Regions from separate parts of the Cellulosimicrobium sp. PMB13 genome, predicted to be linked through region 3. Evidence: predicted binding sites of a transcription regulator. Region 3 holds the regulator's gene; each other region holds the start of a gene.

Region 1 (6,869 bases), 450 kb from region 3:
CCGCGTCGAACTTGCCCATGCACACGCGCACGTCTTCGTAGAAGCGCACTTCGTCCGCGACGTCGGCGAGACCGTCCGTGCCGCCGGCGATCGCCCACGCACGCGACAGGGACGCGGACCGACGGCGGAACTCGGCCTGGCGCGACTCCTCGCCCTCGGCGGTCGGGGCGTTCCCCGGCGTCCTGGGGCTTCGCAGCCACGCCACGGTGGCGAGGAGCGTGTCGAGATAGCCCCGGCGCGCGCCGGCGCGCTGCGCGGCGAGGAGCCGCTCGCGCCAGCCGGACGGAGCGAGGAGCTCGCGCAGGCGGTCGACGAGCTCGCGCGCGACACCCGCGGCGTCCTCGGCCGTACGTCCCACCGGCCGCGCGCCCTGGTCGCGGACGGTGTACTCCGCGAGCGCCGCCCGCAGGTTCTCCGCGATCGGCGCGGAGGCGACGAGCAGGCCCGCGTTCTTGCCGCGGAAGGTCCGGTTCACGCGCGCGAGCGTCTGCATGAGCAGCGCGCCACGCATCGGCCGGTCGAGGTAGAGCGTGTGGAGCGGGGGCGAGTCATAACCCGTGAGCATCATGTCCTTGACGATGACGATCTCGAGCTCGTCGTCCGGGTCCTTGAGCCGCTTCTTCACGACGGCGTTCTCGGAGTCCCGGCGCACGTGGTCCGCGACGGGCGGCTGGTCCGCGGGGGTTCCCGAGTAGACGACCTTGATCCGGCCGGAGTGCAGGTCGTCGGAGTGCCAGTCGGGCCGCAGCGCGACGATCTCCGCGTACAGGCGCGCGCAGATGTCGCGCGTCGCCGCGACGATCAGCGCCTTGCCGGGAGCGGGCTCGGTGTCTGTCGAGCGGCGTGTCGCGGACGCGCTGCGCACCAGCTCCGCCATGGCCTCCCGGCGCTTCTCCCAGTGCGCGACCACGTCCTGCGCGAGCTCGCGCAGGCGGGCCGGTGCCCCGTAGACGGCGTTGACCACGGCGACGGACTTCTCGATGCGCGCGCGCTCGGCGTCGTCGAGCCCGACCGTGACCTCGTCGGCGGCGGCGTCGATCGCCTCGGCGTCCAGGTCCTCGGCGAACGCGACCTTGACGAGGCGGGACTCGAAGTAGACCGGGACCGTAGCGCCGTCCTCGACGGCGCGGGTGAGGTCGTACACGTCGATGACGTCACCGAAGACCTTCTGCGTGTCCCGGTCCGCGCTCGTGATCGGTGTGCCCGTGAAGGCGATGAGCGTGGCGTTCGGCAGCGCGTTCTTCAGGTGCCAGGCATAGCCGTCGAGGTCGTCGTAGTGGGACCGGTGGGCCTCGTCGACGACGAGGACGATGTTGCGCCGGTCCGAGAGCACCGGGTGCTTGGCCCCCCGCTGCTTCTCGTCGGCCGTGAGCCCGAACTTCTGGAGCGTCGTGAAGTAGATCCCGCCCGTGACGCGCGACGCGAGCTCGTCGCGCAGCTCCGCGCGGCGCTTGATCTGCCGCGGCTCCTCGGTGAGCAGCTGGGACCGCGCGAAGGTCTCGTAGAGCTGCCCGTCGAGCTCGGTGCGGTCCGTGACCACGACGATCGTCGGGTTGAGGAGCTTCGGGTGCCGCGCCACGTGCGCGGCGTACAGCTCCATCTCCATCGACTTGCCCGACCCCTGCGTGTGCCACACGACGCCGGCACGCCCGTCGGTCTCCACGGCCTGGACCGTCGCCCCGACGGCCTTGGTGACGGCGAAGTACTGGTGCGGCTTCGCGACGCGCTTCGTCAGCCCGTCCTCGCCCGCGTCGAAGGCGACGAAGCCGCGCAGGAGCTGGACGAACCGCTGCGGGTTGAACAGCCCGTCGAGCAGCGTCTCGAGCGGGGAGGACGGGACCACAGTGCCAGCCATGGCGGCCGGCTCGTCCGTGATGCCGTCGACGACGGGACCGTCGTGCGCGGCGGCCTCCGCGACGTCGGCGACCGCCGGGAGCGGCGCACCCGTGGGGCCGAGGACACGACCGTCGTCGTCCACGTTCCACGGCGAGAAGTGGTTGAGCGGCGTGAAGGGCGTGCCGTACCGGGCCACGACGCCGTCGCTGATCACCGTGAGCACGCAGAACCGGAACGCCATCGGCAGCTCGCGGACGTACGTCGTGAGCTGGGCGTGCGCGACGGCGACGTCCGCGCGCGCCGAGCCGGCGTTCTTCAGCTCCATGACGACCACGGGCATGCCGTTGAGGTACAGCACGACGTCGAAGCGCCGCTCCACCTCGCCCTGCACGACGCGGACCTGGTTGACCGCGATCCACTCGTTCTCGTCCTCGCGCGCCGACACGAGACGGATGCTCGGCGTCTGCTGCCGCCCGTCCTCGGTGTACGTGATGCGGTAGCCGCCCACGAGGACGTCGTGGATCCGCTTGTTCTCCGTGATCGCGTCCTGGGACGTCGGACGCAGGATCTCGACGAGCGCCTGCTCGAGGTAGTCGCGCGGCACGTCCGGGTTGAGCCGCCGCATCGCGGCCCGCACGCGCGACGGGATCGCCAGCTCGTCCCACGCCTCGCGCTGCGGCAGCTCCTCGCCGCTCGGCGAGTACCCACGGTGCCCGACGGCGGACCTCGCCCCGGGAGCGATCTGGCGCCCCTCGAGCGGGAGCCACCCGAGCGGCTCGGCGAGGTGCTCGAGCGCGAGGTGCTCCCAGTCGGACTCCGTGCTGCGCATCGTTCCTCCGTGCGTCGGTGCTGGTCGTGAGCCTAGTGGCGCGCCGTGTTCGCGGCGTGCCCTCAGCGTGCCGTCCCGGGGCACTGGCGGCAGGCCGTTCGCCGATAAGCCCGGGTATCGCGATGTCCGGACGTCAGGGAGTCAGGTGGTCAGGGCGCCACGACGAGAGGACGTCTGGACGGCTGGACGGCTGGACGGCTGGACGTCGCGACGTCCGGCGACCTCGACGGCCCCGTCGTTCCTCGCGCGACCGTGGACAGGCCAGCCTGTGGACGACCACCCTCGCGGCCGCCGTCGTTCAGGGCCTGTGGACGCTCGTCGGCACGGGCTCCACCGCCTCCACCCTGGGGCGATGACGACATCCCGAAGCACGATCCGACCCGGTGACCGCCTGCCCGACGACGACGCCCTCCTCGCGTGGGTCGAGTTCCTCCACCAGGGCATCGACGCACCCCGCTTCAGCCTCTGGATCACGTTCCTCGACGCCGAGGACCGCCCGTTGCGCGCGGTCGTCCCGATCGACGACGTCCCCCCGTCGCCCGAGGACGAGATGGTCGACAACCTCGTGGGCATCGTGCAGGACGTGCTCGCGGACCAGGCGCCCGGCGGGAGCACCGTGCTCATGCTCGAGCGCCCGGGGACCGACGCCGTCACGCCGGGGGACGGGCTGTGGTTCGTCGGCCTGCACGGAGCCGCCGCACGCCGCGGAGTCCGGCTACGGGGCGTGTTCCTCGCGACCGGACGACGGGTGCGGGCGCTCACCCCGGACGACGTCCCGGCCTGACTGCTGTGACGGGACCCGATTCCTGCGCTTCACCGATGGTCAGGCGCACCCAGCGAGCAGGCCGGCTCGGAGGCGGGCCCCTGTCTCAGAACTCGTCGTCGCTGGCAATGCTCTCGCTGGGCTCCTCGCTCACGCTGTCCTGGAAGGCGTCGACGAACTCGTCCCGGTCGGCTGCGTCCCAGGCCTGGGTGAAGGTGACGGTCGAGACAGGGCCGTAGTGTCGACGGAGCTGTTCCAGCAGCGGGTCGTACCCCCTGTCGGGCAGGTAGGCGTGGTACTGCTGGAACCGGCGAGCGTGCTCAGCGGAGACCAGGCCGTTGGTCTGGACGGGCGGAGGCTGTCCGCCACCTGGGCGAATGCCGCTGTGGATGACATCGGCAGCCTGCCAGCCGGTCTTGTTCGGGAACGCCGCCACCACCAGCTTGGTGGTGATGTGGTTGCCACCAGGGTTCGACTGGGTCGCCGTGGTGAGGTCGGCGAACACCGTTGCCGCACCCAGGACCCGGTGGTAGTCCGGCCGAGCACCCGACAGGCCGAACTGCGTGCCCCATCCCAGCACCCTCGCCCGCGGGTCGAGCTGCTCCTCCACGCAAGAGCCCCAGCTCCTCGGGCTCGGTTGGAACAGGTAGTGGGCCTGCCGCATCGTGTGTTTGCCGCCGGCCCGGTTCCTGATGGCGCGGGCTGCGTCCTGCTCGGCGGGAGTCACCTCGGCGTCGAGCAGGTTGATCGCGGCGATGGCTGCCGCCTGGGGGACGAACGTGGTGCTGAGCGAGACGACACGCTGCACCGAGCCGTGCCCTGGCGCGGCGGCGAGGACACGTAGACGCTGGACGGCTGCGTTGCCGGCCGTCCGCTGAAGCGTCAGGAACGAGGGCCTCGGCAGCCCCGCGCCGCCGCCCGGACCGTGTGTGCCAGGCGCCCGGCCGCGCCCCTCGGGGAGGCGGGTGGCCACCGGTTCGACGGCGGCCTCTGAGCGGTCACGGCGCACGGCTCGGCTCCTGTCTGGGGACTCCTCGATCGTCCGTCGGCTCCGCCCACCGTGGGCATCCCTTTCGGCCAGCCTTTCGGGCAGCCGACAGGCCTCCCGGGGATCGGTCCCCGGACACGCCGGGGCGGCGGGCGCTGCCCCGCCGCCCCTTTTGCGAGTCGACACGATGCACGAGCGCGCTCCCCGAAGGGGTGTGTGCTCACCCGGCGCGGTCGACGGCTGTCACTGATGCCCGGCGTGGCCCATGGCGGCGAGACGACCAGGGCAACGAAACTCCACCTCTCGCACCTCGGGGAAGCATCGTCACCTCGGTGGATCCTCGAACGTCTGTCCGACTGCGTGTGGGTGGCTGGTGGTTGAGTGGGTCTCATGACGACGGCGGCGCTGACTGCGGACGGTCCGGGCAGCGCCCCGGGGCGCCGTCGTGTCGCCGCCCGTGCCCGACGACGCGCGCCCACGTCACAGGGCGGCTCACCCACGCGCGGGGTCGCTGGAGGCGCTGGCCGACGCGGTCGCGGACGTCGCGACCGTCCAGCGGCAGATCGACGCGCTCACGGGGGCGCGCACCGTAGCGATCGAGCGGGCGCGGATGGCGGCGCTCGCGGCGCACGACGCCCTGCTCGCGGACGAGTCGGCGCGCGTGGACGGCGCGACCCCGCAGCGGCGGGTCGAGCTAGCGTGGCGAGCAGCGGTCGCCGAGCTCGCGTGCGCGCTTCGCCTGCGGGAGGGCGTCGTCGAGGGTCTGGTCGACGACGCGGCGACCCTCACTCACGCCGTGCCGTCGGTGCTGGCGGGGCTGTGCGCGGGCGAGTTCTCCGTCGCCCACGCGAGCGCCCTGGCCCGCGCGGTCGCCGACCTCGACCCGCAGGCCGCGACCGAGGTCGCGCACGCATGCCTCGGTCGCGCGGCCTCCACGACTCCCCAGGCGTTCCGACGACTGGTGCGCCAGGCGCGCGACGCGGTGCACCCCGAGCCGCTCGCCCTCCGGCACGAGCGCGCCGAAGCGAAGCGTGCGGTGTGGGTCGATCCGGCCGAGGACGGGATGGCGTGGCTGAGCGCGCTGCTGCCAGCGGTGTCGGCACACGCGATCCACGACCGACTCACGAGCACGGCCGCTGACGCGCGACGCGAGGGCGACGTCCGCACCGTCGCGCAGCTGCGCGCCGACGTCCTCGTCGACCTTGCGCTCGACTGCTCCGGCTCCGGTGGCTGCACTCCGGCGCACCACAGTGCTTGCGGGCACGGCGGAGCGGCGGATCAGCGCGACGCGTGCGGCGCCGGGGGCGCGGCGGTGGTTCCGAGCCTCGCCGACCTCGCGCGCACGATCGTGCCGCGGGTGCACGTCACCGTCCCGGTGCTGACGCTGCTCGGTGGTGACGCACCCGGGCATCTCGACGGGCACGGCCCGATCGACGCCGACACCACCCGATGTCTGACCGCGAACGCACCGTCGCTGCGCCGGATCCTCACGCACCCCGAGACGGGTGCGGTGCTCTCCGTCGGGCGCGACAGCTACACCGTGCCCGCCGACCTGCGCGCCTGGCTGACGGTCCGCGACCAGACGTGCCGCTTCCCGGGCTGCACCGTGCCCGCGGCGCGCTGCGACGTCGACCACGGCGTCGACTTCGCCCTCGGCGGGCGGACCGACGCCGACAACCCTCGCCCACCTCTGCCGCAAGCACCACGTGCTCAAGCACGAGACTGCGTGGAAGCTCGAGCACCTGACCGACGGCGTCCTGAGCTGGACGTCACCCACGGGCGCGGTCTACCTCTCCGAACCAGCGACGCGCATCGCACCGGACCGCGACCTGCACCCACCCGAGCCGCCGCCCGACCTCGACTGCCTCTACACGCTTTCGCCCTCGTCGCCGTTCTCCGACGCGTGATCGGCTTTCACCTCCGTGCGACGTTGGCCGCCCGAGAGCGCGCTGTGCGGGCTCGGCCAAGCCCGGCAACGACCCGGAACAAGCCGTCGCCGACGCCAAGTACGACGACGGGCGACGCATCGGCGTCGGAAGTCACCCCGTGAGGCTGGGGCGTGCACGATCAGCTGTCACACGATGCGGTGATGAGAGCGCTCGGCGAACCGTTCCATCGCCTGGATGATCTCGACCGCCTGCCAGACGCGATCGCGAGCCCCTCGGCCGATCTGGTCGAGGACGCCGTCCTCGACCAGCCGATCGATCGCGACCTGGGCGTTCGCCGTCGTGACGCCGAGGCGCTCCGCCGCGAGCCGCGCGTCGATGACGGGACGCTCGACGAGGAGGTCCGCGAGGCGCCACGCCGACGCGCCTCGGCGTGCGCGGACGGCCCCAGCCCACCGGTCATGCGCCTCGGAAACCTCGGCGATCAAGGTGCGGGCGTTGCGCAGCGCGGGAAATACCGCCTCGCACACCTGCGCCACGATGGGCTGCGGGTCCCCCGAGCGGTAC
Region 2 (6,869 bases), 220 kb from region 3:
CAGCGGGTGGGTGAAGAGGAAGACCACGACGATGTCGATGAGGGTCGTCAGACCGAGGGTGAAGGCGAAGCCTCGCACGCCGCCCACGGCGAGGAAGTACAGCACGATCGCGGCCACGAAGTTCACCGCGTCGGAGGCGAGGATCGTGCGCCGTGCGCGCTCCCAGCCCTTCTCGACGGCGGAGTTGAGCGTGCGGCCGTCGCGCAGCTCGTCGCGGATGCGCTCGAAGTAGACGATGAACGAGTCGGCGGTGATACCGATCGCGACGATGAGGCCCGCCACGCCCGCGAGCGAGAGGCGGTAGCCGATCGTCCACGACAGGAGCGTGATGATCCCGTAGGCGAGAAGGCCAGCGACGGTGAGCGACGCGACCGTGACCAGACCGAGCACGCGGTACTGGAAGAGCGAGTAGATCACCACGAGCAGCATGCCGATCGCGCCCGCGAGCAGGCCCTTCTGGAGCTGCTCGGAACCGAGCGTCGCGGAGATCTGCTGCTGGCTCTGGACCTCGAAGGTCAGGGGCAGCGAGCCGAAGTTCAGCTGGTTCGCGAGGGTCGCGGCGCTGTCGCGCGTGAAGCTCCCGGAGATCTCCGCCTTGCCGTCCGGGATGGGGACCTGCGAGACGGGCGCCGAGATCACGAGGCCGTCGAGGACCATCGCGAACTGGTTCTGCGGTGCGGGCAGCGAGGTCAGCCGTGTCGTCACCTCGCGGAACTGGGTGGTGCCCGCGCCGTCGAACTCGAGGTTGACGACCCACTCGTTCGTCACCGCGCCGGTCTGGCCGACGCGCAGCCCGGAGCTCGCGTTCGCGATGTCCGTGCCCTCGACCTCGACCGGGCCGAGGATGTACTTGGCGAGGCCGTCCTCGGAGCACGCGACGAACGCGCTGTCGGTGGGGCCGCTGTCACCGCCGACGAGGTTCTCGGGAACCGTGCAGTCGAGCGCGTCGAACTGCTCCTGGATCTCCGGCGTGATCTGCGCCAGGTCGCTCGGGTTCTCCGGGCGCACGGTCTCCGTGTCGTCCGTGCCCGGCGTGGAACCTTCCGTGGCCTCGTCGGCGGGTGCCTCGGTCGCGCCGTCGGTCGCCCCCTCGGCGGGGGCGTCGGCCGACTCGGTCGCCTCGGGAGCGGCGCCGTCCGTGGCCGCACCGTCCTCGGTCGCGCCGTCGGCGGGCGCCTCCTCCGCAGGGGTGGCGGTCGGCGCGCCGACCGTGAGCACGGGACGGAAGCGCATCTGGGCCGACTGGCTGACGAGGTCGATCGTCTCCTGGCTCGGCTCGCCGGGGATGCCGACGACGATGTTGCCCGAGCCCTGCCGGGTGATCTCCGACTCCGACACGCCCTGCGCGTCGATGCGCTGGCGGATGACGTTGATCGCCTCGTTGATCGCCTCGGGCGTCACCTCGGAACCGTCGGTGGTGACCGGTTCGAGGATGATCTGCGTGCCGCCTTCGAGGTCCAGCGCGAGCCCCGGGGTGAGGCTCGCGCCGCCCGGGTCGTCGGCGGTCTGCGGGTCGAGCTTCGTCCCCGCGAAGAGGCTCCCGAAGAGGGCGACCACGAGGACGCCCAGGAAGACGAGGGTCCGTACGGGCCTCGCTCGTGTGCTGCTGGTGGCCAACTGTCCGTCTCTTCTCGTGCGAGTGCGATGGGCCCGGAGGCCCATCGCGTCAGTCCGGCCGCGCGTGCGGCCGGCGGGTGGTCACTTGCTGTCCGTGCCCTCGTCGCGACGGTCGCGGTCCTTGTCCGCCTGCTCGTCGGTGAGGCCGGACAGGTCGTCGGGGACGACGAGGTCGTCGGCGTCGTCCTTCGACGAGCCGGAGGAGATGCTAGCCGCACTGCCGTAGGCGGCGGCCGGCTCCTCGCCGTCGGCGAGCTCCTCGGTCTCCTCCTCGACGGGCGTGTCGACCCGCTTGGCGATCGCCGCGCGCAGCCAACGCGTCTGCGCGCCGGGCGTGGACTCGATGGTGATGATGTCCGCCTCGTCGTCGACGTCGACGATCGTGCCGAACATCCCCGAACCCGTCATGACCTCCTGGCCCGGAGCGAGCTCGGAGCGGAAGTTCTGGGCCTCGCGCTGCTGCTTGCGGGTGCGGCTGGTCATGAGGAACATCGCACCGGCCGCGAGGGCGAGGATGAGGATGAAGCTGATATCCATGACGGGGTCTCACGTGTCCTGTTCGTCGGCGGGGGTCTGCGCGGCAGTCTAGGCGCGCGCGCACGGTTCCCCAACGAGCCGTTCGACCGTGGAGTTCCCCGCAGGTCCGTCCAGTCTAGGCCCTCCACGGGCCGCCCTGTGACGGCCGTCACGGGCGCTCCGGGCGGTGCGGGCAGCGGGACGCCGTGCGAACCCGGTCGGCCGTCAGGTGTCGAAGAGCGTCCCGCTGTCGCGGGGAGGGGTCAGCCCGAGGTGCGCCCACGCCGCGGGCGTCGCGACGCGACCTCGTGGCGTCCGTCCGATCAGTCCCTCGCGGACGAGGTACGGCTCGGCGACGGTCTCGACCGTCTCGGCCTCCTCACCGACCGTGACGGCGAGCGTCGTCAGGCCGACCGGGCCGCCGTTGAACCGGGTGCACAGCGCCGTGAGCACCGCGCGGTCGAGCCGGTCGAGCCCGATGGGGTCCACCTCGTAGACCTCGAGCGCGGCGCGCGCCGCGCGCAGGTCGAGGCTGCCGTCGCCCCGGACCTGCGCCCAGTCGCGCACACGACGCAGGAGGCGGTTGGCGATGCGGGGGGTCCCGCGGGAACGGCCGGCGATCTCGTGGGCCGCGTCGGGGTGGAGCGCGACGCCGAGCAGTCCGGCGGACCGCGTCAGCACACGCTCGAGCTCCTCGCCCGAGTAGAAGTCGAGGTGACCGGTGAAGCCGAACCGGTCGCGCAGCGGGGCGGGCAGCAGGCCCGCGCGCGTCGTCGCGCCCACGGCCGTGAACGGCGGCAGGCTCAGCGGGATCGCGCTCGCGCCCGCTCCCTTCCCGACCACCACGTCGACGCGGAAGTCCTCCATCGCCATGTAGAGCAGCTCCTCCGCGGGCCGCGCGAGGCGGTGGATCTCGTCGATGAACAGGACCTCGCCCTCCTCCAGCGACGACAGCACCGCGGCGAGGTCGCCCGCGTGCTGGATCGCCGGCCCCGAGGTCACGCGCAGGGATGCGCCGAGCTCGGCGGCGATGATCATCGCCAGGGTCGTCTTGCCGAGCCCCGGAGGGCCGGAGAGGAGCACGTGGTCGGGCGCGCTGCCGCGCGCGAGCGCGGCCTGGAGCACGAGCGAGAGCTGGTCGCGCACGACCCGCTGCCCGACGAACTCCTCGAGCCGTCGTGGGCGCAGCGCCGCCTCGGCCGCGCGCTCGAGGTCGTCGGCCCCCGCCGCGACGATGCGCTCGGAGACGAAGCCGTCCTCGGGGTAGCTGCCGGGACCGACCCGGTCGAAGTCCGCCATCGTCAGCCTCGCTGTCCGCCGAGCACGCGCAGCGCCGCGCGCAGGGCGCCCGCCACGTCTGCCGTCTCGACGACGTCGACCCCGGCATGGGCGAGGACCGTCGCGACGGCGTCGTCGGCCGCCTTGACGTTCCAGCCGAGCCCGACGAGAGCCTCGACGACCTGGTCCCGGCGGTCGTCGACGGTGGCCGACGCACCGGTCCCGGATCCCGTGGCGGGCGCGTCGGCCCCCGTCGGCGCGCCCAGCTTGTCGCCGAGCTCGAGCGCGATGCGCTGGGCGCCCTTGTTCCCGATGCCGGGGACGCGGACGAGCGCGGCGATGTCCGCGCCCGCGACGGCACGCCGCAGCGCGTCGGGCGTGTGCACGGCGAGCATCGCGAGCGCGAGACGCGGGCCGACCCCGCTGACGGTCTGCACGGTCTCGAAGACGGAGCGCTCGTCGTCGTCCGCGAAGCCGAAGAGCGTGAACGAGTCCTCGCGCACGACGAGGCTCGTGGCGAGCCGCGCGGTCTCCCCCACGCGCAGCGTGGCCAGCGTCGCGGGCGTGGCGTGCACGAGGTAGCCCACTCCCCCGACCTCGAGCACCGCCCGGTCGAGCTGCACGCTCGCCACCGTCCCGCTCAGCGACGCGATCACGCAGGGTCCTCCGATCGACGGCCACCGGGCCCGTGGGGCACGGCGGACGGGCGTGCCCGCGCGGAACGAGTCACGGCACGAGCGGTACGAACAGGTGTACGACGGGTCACTCTAGCCCGGGGGTCCGACGCGGCTACGCACGTCCGCGGCGCGCCGTGCGCTCCGCGGCCGCCCACGCGCGCTGGGCGGGGGTGAGCTCGTGCCGCTCGCCGCCCTGCAGCGCGCCGGAGGGCCGCCACAGGTGGCAGATCGCGAGCGCGAGCGCGTCGGCGGCGTCGGCCGGCTTCGGCAGCTCCGCCAGCCCGAGGATGCTCGCGACCATGCGCTGCACCTGCTCCTTGCCGGCCCGCCCGCTCCCCGTGACGGCGGCCTTGACCTCCGACGGCGTGTGCAGCGCGACCGGCACCCGACGGCGCGCCGCCGCGACCATCGCGAGCCCGGCGACCTGCGCGGTCCCCATCACGGTGCCGACGTTGTTCTGCGCGAACACGCGCTCGACCGCGACGACGTCGGGCACGTGCTCGTCGAGCCACGCGTCGAGCCGCTCCGAGATCCGCAGCAACCGCAGGTCCACACTGATCTCCGGGTCCGACCGCAGCACCCCGACGGCCACCATCTCGGCCTTGCGCCCGGGCAGCGAGTCGACGACCCCCACGCCGCACCGGGTCAGTCCAGGGTCCACTCCGAGCACGCGCACCCCGTCACCCTTTCACGAGAGAGCGACACTTCCGGCGCACGACGCGGCCGGCGAGCCGACAGCAGCGTGGCGGGGTGGGGTGCGCGCGGTCGTGGCGGGCCTGGCGGGAGCGGCGCGAGGGACGAGCGACGCGGATGGTAGACCGCGCGCACCCCACCCCGTCACGCACCCAGGGTGAGCGAGGCGGGAAGGCCTGCGCTCAGTCGTCGTTCTCGAGCTCCGCCATGACCTCGTCCGACGCGTCGAAGTTCGCGTAGACGTTCTGCACGTCGTCGCTGTCCTCGAGCGCGTCGATGAGGCGCAGGATCTTGCGCGCGCCCTCGGCGTCGACCTCGACCTCCATGGACGGGTGCCACACGGAGTCGGCGGAGTCGTACTCGAGGCCCGCGTCCTGGACGGCGGTGCGCACGGCGACGAGGTCGCTCGCCTCGCACAGCACCTCGATGACCTCGCCGGAGTCGGTGACGTCCTCGGCGCCCGCGTCGAGCGCGGCGAGCATCACGTCGTCCTCGGTGACGCCGTCTGCCTTGGGCACGACGACGAGGCCCTTGCGCGAGAACAGGTAGGAGACCGAGCCCGGGTCGGCGAGGCTGCCGCCGTTGCGGGAGAACGCGGTCCGCACCTCTGCGGCGGCGCGGTTCTTGTTGTCGGTGAGGCACTCGACGAGGACGGCGATGCCGTTGGGACCGTAGCCCTCGTACATGATCGTCTGGTAGTCGACGGCGTCGGCGCCCTCGCCGGACCCGCGCTTCACGGCGCGGTCGATGTTGTCGTTCGGGACGGACGACTTCTTCGCCTTCTGGACGGCGTCGAAGAGCGTCGGGTTGCCGGCCAGGTCACCGCCGCCGGTGCGCGCCGCGACCTCGATGTTCTTGATGAGCTTCGCGAAGAGCTTGCCGCGCTTGGCGTCGATGGCCGCCTTCTTGTGCTTGGTGGTGGCCCACTTGGAGTGCCCTGACATGCGTTCCTACCCCTTCGCGATCTGGACGAACCGCTCGTGCACGCGCGCGTCGCCGGAGATCTCCGGGTGGAACGACGTGGCGAGCAGCGGTCCCTGCTGTACTGCGACGATCCTACCGGCGGCTGCGTGGGGGATCCCCGGCGTGCTCGCGTCCGGGATGCGGGCCAGGACCTCGACGCCCGGTCCGACGTCCTCGACCCAGGGTGCGCGGATGAACACCGCGTGGACCGGGCGTTCGTCCCCGGGCAGCCCGGCGACGGCGAGGTCGGTCTCGAACGAGTCCACCTGGCGACCGAACGCGTTGCGTCGCACGGTCACGTCCAGGCCCCCGATCGTGCGCTGGTCGGCGGTGCCGCCGAGGATGCGGTCGGCGAGCAGGATCATGCCGGCGCACGAGCCGTAGACCGGCAGGCCCTCGGCGATGCGCGCCCGCAGGGGCTCGTCGAGCTCGAAGATCCGCAGGAGCTTGTCGATGGTCGTCGACTCGCCGCCCGGGAGCACGAGCCCGTCGACCTGCGCGAGCTCCTCGGGTCGGCGCACGCCGACGGTGCGGGCGCCCGCGGACTCGAGCGCGGTGCGGTGCTCGCGCACGTCGCCCTGGAGGGCGAGGACCCCGATCGTGATCGTCACGAGGGGTGATGATACGTCGGCCGATAGGGTCGTCGGCGTGACGTACCCCTCTGCTGCGCAGCCCGGTCCCCCGTACGGCGCCCCCGCGCCCGCGTGGGGCGGCCCGCCCCCGGCGTCGTCGACGCCGCGTCGCCCGCCTCGCGGGGCGACGGTGCTCATCGTCGCGGGTGTCGTCGTGCTCGTGGGCGCGCTCGTCGCCGGGGTGCTCGGCGTGACCCTGTTCCTGCGCGCGATCCCGACCGGCGTCGTCGAGAGCGGGGGTTCGCCGGGGTCGGCGGCGATCGCGTCCGGCGCGGTGCCGGGCGAGGCGGACGTCGCCGTCACCGACGGGGAGCCCTACACCGTCTGGGCGGTCGGCGGCCCCGGGGACACGGCCTTCGCCGCGGGCGACGTCACGGTGACGTGCGACGGCACCTCCCTGCTCGTCGACGCGCCGGCCGTGACCGGTTCGTCGGGTGCGGGCACGACGTCGGCCGAGACCGTCGCGGAGTTCACGGCGACCGGCGACGGCACG
Region 3 (6,869 bases):
CGGAGCGGGCCGAGGATCGCGAGACCGATCTCGTACGCGTCGAGCTCGGCGCTCCCGCTCGCGCGGATGGTCTCCTCGACGCGCTGGGCGAGGAGCGCGAGGTCGTCCTCGTTGACAGGTCGGCCCTGGCACGCCTTGCGGACGCCGTTGACGATCTTCTCGCGCGAGAAGGGCTCGGTGACGCCCGACCGCTTGACGACGGACAGGCTCGCCGTCTCGATCGTCGTGAACCGGCGGTTGCACTGCGGGCACTGGCGCCGGCGACGGATCGACGCGCCGTCGTCCGACGTCCGCGAGTCGACGACACGCGAGTCCGCGTGGCGGCAGAACGGGCAGTGCATGGCGGCTCTCCTCGGCTGGGTCCCGGCACCCCGCAGGGCGAGGGCGGCGCGACGAACGTATGACGCCGCCCCACGACGGTGCAACACGCCGGGGCCGTACCGACGCAGCGGCCGCGGGAGCGAGCCGGGCCGAGGAACGCAGAACGGGGGCGACCGTTGCCGGTCGCCCCCGTCGGGACGCCCCCGTCCCCATCTCGCGCGCGACTCGCCTCGCGTGCGCCGACGTGCTCACAGGTCGCGGATGACCGCGGACCCGCCTCCTGCCCGGCCCCCCAGCCCGGCGAGTGAGGTGACACTAACTTAGGTCGACCTAAACGTAGAGCGCAACCCCAGGAACGCCACGAGCCGTCCGCGACCAGGTGTCGTAGGTCACAGCAGCGACGCGAGTCACTCGTCGACCGGGAGCACGAGCCGCTGCCCGGCCTGGAGACCCGATGACGACAGGCCGTTCAGCTCGACGATCCGCGCCACGACGTCGCGCAGGTCCTCGCCGGGCGAGGCGAGAGCCGCAGCATGGTCCCAGAGGGTCTCGCCCGCGGCGACGACGTGCACCCGGACCTCCTCGGGCTCCCCCGCCGAGCCCGCGACGGCGCTGCCCACGCGGGCGCCCAGCAGGACCAGGAGCGCCACGGCGACGACGAGGACGATCCGCCCTCGCCGCGTGAGTCGCAGCGGCGCGTCGGCCGAGACCTCCGTCGACGACCGCGCGCCACCCTGGCCGCGCCGCACGGGTCGGTCCTGCCGCTCCGGCTGCTCGGCCAGACCGCCGAGGCCGCCCCACGTCACACTCGTCATCACTACCTCCGTCCCTCGCCGGCGCCGGAGCGCCTTCCCCGGTCGCTCCGACCCGGCGAGGTTGCGTCGTCGACCCGAGAGCGGATCGAACACCTGTGCGTAGAACACCTGTACGAAGGTCTACCACGATCCGCCCACGGAGTCGAGACATGCTCGAACAGATGTTTGATTCACGGTGCTCTCTCCCCTAACCTGGGACCAGGTCGGTTCGCCGGACATGTCCACCGACAGGTCTGGCCCGGAACGCCTCCCGCCAGGGACGACGCACCGGATCAGGTCGACCGGTGCCCCCGGCCGCGCCGGGCGCACCACGACGAGGAGGCGGCGTGCCGTACGGGGAGGACTCCTCCCGGCAGGGCGCCGACCGTGAGGCGACGAGGGCGGAGACCACGATGGCGGGACGAGGCAGGGACACGAGCGGGGGGCTCGCCGAGGTGCGCGAGCTTCCCGACGGCACGGCGGGAAGCGACGGCCTGACGCCACGGCAGCGCCTGGTCCTCGACACGATCCGCTCCTGCGTCGAGCAGCGCGGGTATCCCCCGAGCATGCGGGAGATCGGTGAGGCCGTCGGCCTGACGAGCCCGTCCTCGGTCAAGCACCAGCTCACCACGCTCGAGCGCAAGGGGTACCTGCGCCGGGACCCGAACCGTCCGCGCGCCATCGAGGTCGTGCAGCCGGACGACGGCCGCCGTGCCGCGCCTCTCGTCCGTGTCCCCGACGAGCAGATGCACGACGAGGCCCACCCCGCGCCGTCCTACGTCCCCGTGGTGGGGCGGATCGCCGCGGGCGGCCCGATCCTCGCCGAGCAGGTCGTCGAGGACGTCTTCCCGCTGCCGCGCCAGCTCGTCGGCGACGGCGAGCTCTTCCTCCTGCGGGTGCAGGGCGACTCCATGATCGACGCCGCGATCTGCGACGGCGACTGGGTCGTCGTGCGCCGGCAGAACGTCGCGGAGAACGGCGAGATCGTCGCCGCGATGATCGACGGCGAGGCGACGGTGAAGACCTTCAAGCGGGGCGACGGCCACGTCTGGCTCGTGCCGCACAACGCCGCGTACGAGCCGATCGTCGGCGACGACGCACAGGTGCTCGGGCGCGTCGTGTCCGTGCTCCGCAGCCTCTGACCCGGCGGCACCGGCGGCACCGACCGGCCGTCACCCTGACGCTGCCCTCGCGACGACGGGCCGGTGATCCCCCTCGTGGGGTCACCGGCCCGTCGTCGTGCGGTGCTCCTACAGGCCGAACCGCCGCGCGACCTCGCGCAGCGACGCCGCGGAGCTCTGCAGACCGGCCAGCTCGGCGTCGGAGAGCGGAACCAGGACACGCTCGCTCGCACCCCGGCGGTCGACCAGCGTCGGGAGCGAGAGGCACACGTCCTCGATCCCGTGGTCGCCGTCCAGGAGCGTCGAGACGGGCAGGATCCGGTGCTCGTCGCCGAGGACCGCCTCGATGATGCGCGTCCCCGCGAGCCCGACGGCGTAGTTCGTCGCGCCCTTCCCCTCGATGATCCGGTACGCCGACTGCACCACCTCGCGCGCGATCTCCTCGCGCGCGTCCTCGGAGAGCGACGGGTGTCCCGCGATCCCGGGCCACTCGAGGAGCGGCACGCCGCCGATCGTCGCCGAGCTCCACAGCGGGATCTCGCTGTCGCCGTGCTCCCCGGCGATGTAGGCGTGGACGTTCTGGACCGCGACGCCGCAGTGCTGCGCGACGAGGAACCGCAGGCGCGACGAGTCGAGCACCGTCCCGCTGCCGAACAGGCGCTCGGGCGGCAGCCCGGAGAACTTCAGCGCCGCATAGGTCACGATGTCGACCGGGTTCGTCACCATGACGTAGACGGCGTCCGGGGCGACCTCGACGAGCCCCGGGAGGATCGTGCGCATGAGGCCGATCGTGCCCTCGGCGAGATCGAGCCGCGTCTGGCCCTGCTTCTGCTTCGCCCCCGCGGTCACCACCACGACGTCCGCGCCGGCGCACACCGCGACGTCGTCGGACCCCTCGACCTTCGCCATGGGCATGAACTGGATGCCGTGCTGCAGGTCGAGGACCTCCGCCTCGACCTTGGCCCGGTTGACGTCCAGCATGGCGACGGTCCGCGCCGCCCCACGCATGAGCGCCGCGTACGCGAGCGTCGACCCGACGGCTCCGGCCCCGACGATCGCCAGCTTCGTGGTCCGCGCTCCTGCCCTCGACCCGTGGCCTCCACGGCTCTCCTCAGGGGTGGGCAAGGTGGTGCCGGCGTCGATCATCGTGCCTCCGTCTCGTGGTCTTCGCTCAGCCTAGGGCGGCGAGGCGCCTCAGCGCAGCGGCAGCGACCTCGCGGTCGGTCGTCTGCCAGAAGCCGGGCATCGAGCGCGTGAGGAACGTGCCGTAGCGCGCCGTGACGAGCCGGGGGTCGAGGACCGCGACGACTCCGCGGTCTGTCGTGGAGCGGACGAGACGTCCTGCACCCTGCGCGAGCAGGAGCGCCGCGTGCGTCGCGGACACCTGCATGAAGCCGTTCCCTCCCGCGGCCTCGACGGCACGGGCACGCGCCGACCGCACGGGGTCGTCGGGCCGGGGGAACGGGATGCGGTCGATGAGCACGAGCTGGCACGACGGACCGGGGACGTCCACGCCCTGCCACAGCGACAGCGTCCCGAACAGGCACGTCGCCGGGTCGTCGGCGAACTCGCGCACGAGCGTGGGGAGCTGGTCGTCGCCCTGGCACAGCACGGGGACGTCGAGCCGCTCGCGCATCGCCTCGGCCGCAGCGACGGCGGCCCGCCGAGACGAGAACAGCCCGAGCGTCCGGCCACCCGCCGCCTCGACCAGCGCGGCGATCTCGTCGAGCTGGTGCTCGGTCGCGGCCTCTCGTCCGGGTGTCGGCAGGTGCTTCGCGACGTAGAGGATCCCCTGGCGCGGGTAGTCGAACGGGCTGCCGACGTCGAGGCCCCGCCAGGACGGCGCCTCCTCGCCGTCCGACGCGCTCCCGCCCAGCCCGAAGGTGCGGGCGACGGCGTCGAAGGTCCCGCCGAGGGCGAGCGTCGCGGACGTGAAGACCCCGGTGCGCTCGGTGAGGAGGTGGGTACGGATGAGACCCGCGACGCCGAGGGGCGCCGCGTGGAGCCTGCTCGCGCCCTCGCCGAACCGGTCGGCGGTCCAGCCGCCCTCGCCGGGCCGCGAGCACCAGAGGACGTCGTGCCCGGTCGGGTCCCCGGCCATCCGCTCGGCGACCTCGAAGAGCTGGAGCATCGCCGACTGCGCCATCTTCAGGCCCGTGTCCGGGGTCGCGGGCTTCTGGACGCCCGTCTCGGGCTTGAGGCGCGAGAGCACCTCGCGCGCCGCGTCGCGCACGGCTGCGACGGCGTCGCGCGCACCGTCGGGCAGCCCGTCGGGGAAGCGCTCCGCGGGCAGGGCGCCGACCACGGTGCCGAAGGCCGCGGAGGCGGCGTCGAGCGCGTCGGTCGTGGCGCCGCCGTGCCGGCGCGCGAGGCGCGCGGCGCCCTCGATGGCGGGGACGGAGAGGTCGACGGTCGCGGCCGCCGTCACGCGGTCGGCGAGCTCGTGCGCCTCGTCGACCACGAGCACGTCGTGCTCGGGCAGCACGCCCGGCGAGCCCATCGCGGCGATGCCGAGCATCGCGTGGTTCGTCACGACGACGTCGGCCTCGCGCGCGGCCGCCCGGGCCTTGTCGGGGAAGCACTCGGCGAGCAGCGGGCAGCGCTGGCCGAGGCACTCGAGAGCGGTCACCGAGACCTGCCGCCACGCCTTGTCGCTCACCCCGGGGACGAGGTCGTCCCGGTCACCGGTCGCCGTCTCCTGGGCCCACTCGCGCACGCGCACGACCTGCTCGCCGAGCGACGGCGCCGCGCGGCCGTCGGCCCGCGCGAGCGGGTGGTCGGTCGCGCCGGCCGTCTCGCCAGGCAGGTCGAAGAGCGTCGGCTCGTCCGTCGGGTACCCGCCGGCCACCTTGTGGACGCACACATAGTTGTGCCAGCCCTTGAGAAGGGCGATCGAGGCCGGGCGCGGCAGCTCTGCGCCGATCGCCTCCGCGACGAGCGGGAGGTCCCGGGTGATGACCTGGCGCTGGAGCGCGAGCGTGGCCGTCGAGACGACGACGCGCTCGTCGGTCGCGACGGCGTGCCGCACCGCGGGCACGAGGTACCCGAGCGACTTGCCCGTGCCGGTCCCGGCCTGGACGACGAGGTGCTCACCGCTCCCGATCGACCCGGCGACGGCCTGTGCCATGGCGTGCTGCCCGTCCCGGCGTGCGCCGCCGAGCTTCCCGACGGCGAGGTCGAGCAGCGTGTCGACGTCCGGGACGCCGGCGAGCGTCGCCGCGTCACGGGTGGGCGGGCCGTCCGCCGCCGCGGTGTCCTCGGTCGGACGGTTCGTGGCGGGCGAGACGGGAGGCACGCGTCGAGTCTACGGTCGGGCACCGACGCGGCGGGCGCGGCCCGACGGGGCTGTGGACGACGGCCGAAGCGACGACGCACGACGGCGCCGCCGGCACCGGAGCACCGTGCGGCGCCGTCCGTGGTCGAGGCGCGGTGGGAGCCGGTCAGGCGGTCGGGACCGCCCCGGCGAGCTCGGCCGCGAGCGCCTCCGCGACGCGGCCCCGCAGGAGCGTGCCCTCGGGCGTGTGCTCCTCGTGGTCGATCTCGCCCTCGGTGTGCACACGGTGCACGAGGTCGCCGCGGTGGTACGGCACGACGACGTCGATCGTCACGTCGGGCCGCGGCAGCTCGTCCGCGATGAGCTGCCGGAGCTCGTCGATCCCCGCGCCCGTGTGCGCCGACACGACGACCGTGCGCCGCTCGCGCCGCCGGATGCGGTCGACGACCTCCGGGTCGGCGACGTCGGCCTTGTTGAGGACGACGACCTCCAGGACGTCCTCGACGCCCGGGATGTCGGCGAGCACGTGCCGGACCGCGGCGATCTGGCCCTCCGGGTCCGGGTGCGACGCGTCGACGACGTGCAGCAGCAGGTCGGCCTCGCCGACCTCCTCGAGCGTCGACCGGAACGCCTCGACGAGCTGGTGCGGCAGCGCGCGCACGAAGCCGACGGTGTCCGCGAGCGTGTACACGCGACCGTCCTCCGTCCGCGTGCGCCGGACCGTCGGGTCGAGGGTCGCGAAGAGCGCGTTCTCGACGAGCACGCCTGCGCCCGTGAGCGCGTTGAGCAGGCTCGACTTGCCCGCGTTCGTGTAGCCCGCGATGGCGACCGAGGGGATCGCGTGGCGCTTGCGCGACGACCGCTTGGTCTCGCGGCCGGGGGCCATGGCCTGGATCTCGCGGCGCAGCTTGGCCATGCGGTTGCGGATGCGCCGCCGGTCCAGCTCGATCTTCGTCTCACCGGGCCCGCGCGAGCCCATCCCCGCGCCGGCGCCGCCGACCTGGCCACCGGCCTGGCGGGACATCGACTCGCCCCAGCCGCGCAGGCGCGGCAGGAGGTACTCGAGCTGGGCGAGCTCGACCTGGGCCTTGCCCTCCCGCGACTTGGCGTGCTGGGCGAAGATGTCGAGGATCAGCGCGGTCCGGTCGACGACCTTGACCTTGACGATGTCCTCGAGCGCACGCCGCTGGGAGGGTGCGAGCTCGCCGTCGATCACGACGGTGTCGGCACCGCTCGCGGCGACGACGTCGGCGAGTTCGGCGGCCTTGCCGGACCCGAGATACGTGCCGGGGTCGGGCTTCGCGCGGCGCTGGATCACGCCGTCGAGGACCTGGGACCCGGCGGTCTCGGCGAGGGCGG

What was found. The regulator LexA, encoded in region 3, represses DNA repair genes until DNA is damaged. The targets are predictions, from matches to a motif close to TCGAACANNTGTTCGA.
Region 1: V5D56_RS10510 (DUF222 domain-containing protein) is a predicted target of LexA. The motif match lies at 4,757-4,772, and genes of this name have one in related genera.
Region 2: ruvA (Holliday junction branch migration protein RuvA) is a predicted target of LexA. The motif match lies at 4,154-4,169, and genes of this name have one in related genera.

The regions. Positions count from the first base shown of each region.
Region 1 is NZ_CP145910.1:2,324,286-2,331,154, reverse strand. It holds gene V5D56_RS10525 (type I restriction endonuclease subunit R) at 1-2,665, opposite strand, end outside; gene V5D56_RS10520 (hypothetical protein) at 3,018-3,449, shown strand; gene V5D56_RS10515 (hypothetical protein) at 3,535-4,437, opposite strand; gene V5D56_RS10510 (DUF222 domain-containing protein) at 4,874-6,466, shown strand; gene V5D56_RS10505 (Fic family protein) at 6,491-6,869, opposite strand, start outside.
Region 2 is NZ_CP145910.1:2,998,417-3,005,285, reverse strand. It holds gene secD (protein translocase subunit SecD) at 1-1,617, opposite strand, end outside; gene yajC (preprotein translocase subunit YajC) at 1,699-2,154, opposite strand; gene ruvB (Holliday junction branch migration DNA helicase RuvB) at 2,359-3,432, opposite strand; gene ruvA (Holliday junction branch migration protein RuvA) at 3,435-4,067, opposite strand; gene ruvC (crossover junction endodeoxyribonuclease RuvC) at 4,201-4,764, opposite strand; gene V5D56_RS13500 (YebC/PmpR family DNA-binding transcriptional regulator) at 4,964-5,725, opposite strand; gene pdxT (pyridoxal 5'-phosphate synthase glutaminase subunit PdxT) at 5,732-6,355, opposite strand; gene V5D56_RS13490 (hypothetical protein) at 6,393-6,869, shown strand, end outside.
Region 3 is NZ_CP145910.1:2,778,179-2,785,047, reverse strand. It holds gene nrdR (transcriptional regulator NrdR) at 1-341, opposite strand, end outside; gene V5D56_RS12480 (LysM peptidoglycan-binding domain-containing protein) at 729-1,136, opposite strand; gene lexA (transcriptional repressor LexA) at 1,529-2,257, shown strand; gene V5D56_RS12470 (L-lactate dehydrogenase) at 2,366-3,382, opposite strand; gene V5D56_RS12465 (ATP-dependent DNA helicase) at 3,408-5,531, opposite strand; gene hflX (GTPase HflX) at 5,677-6,869, opposite strand, start outside.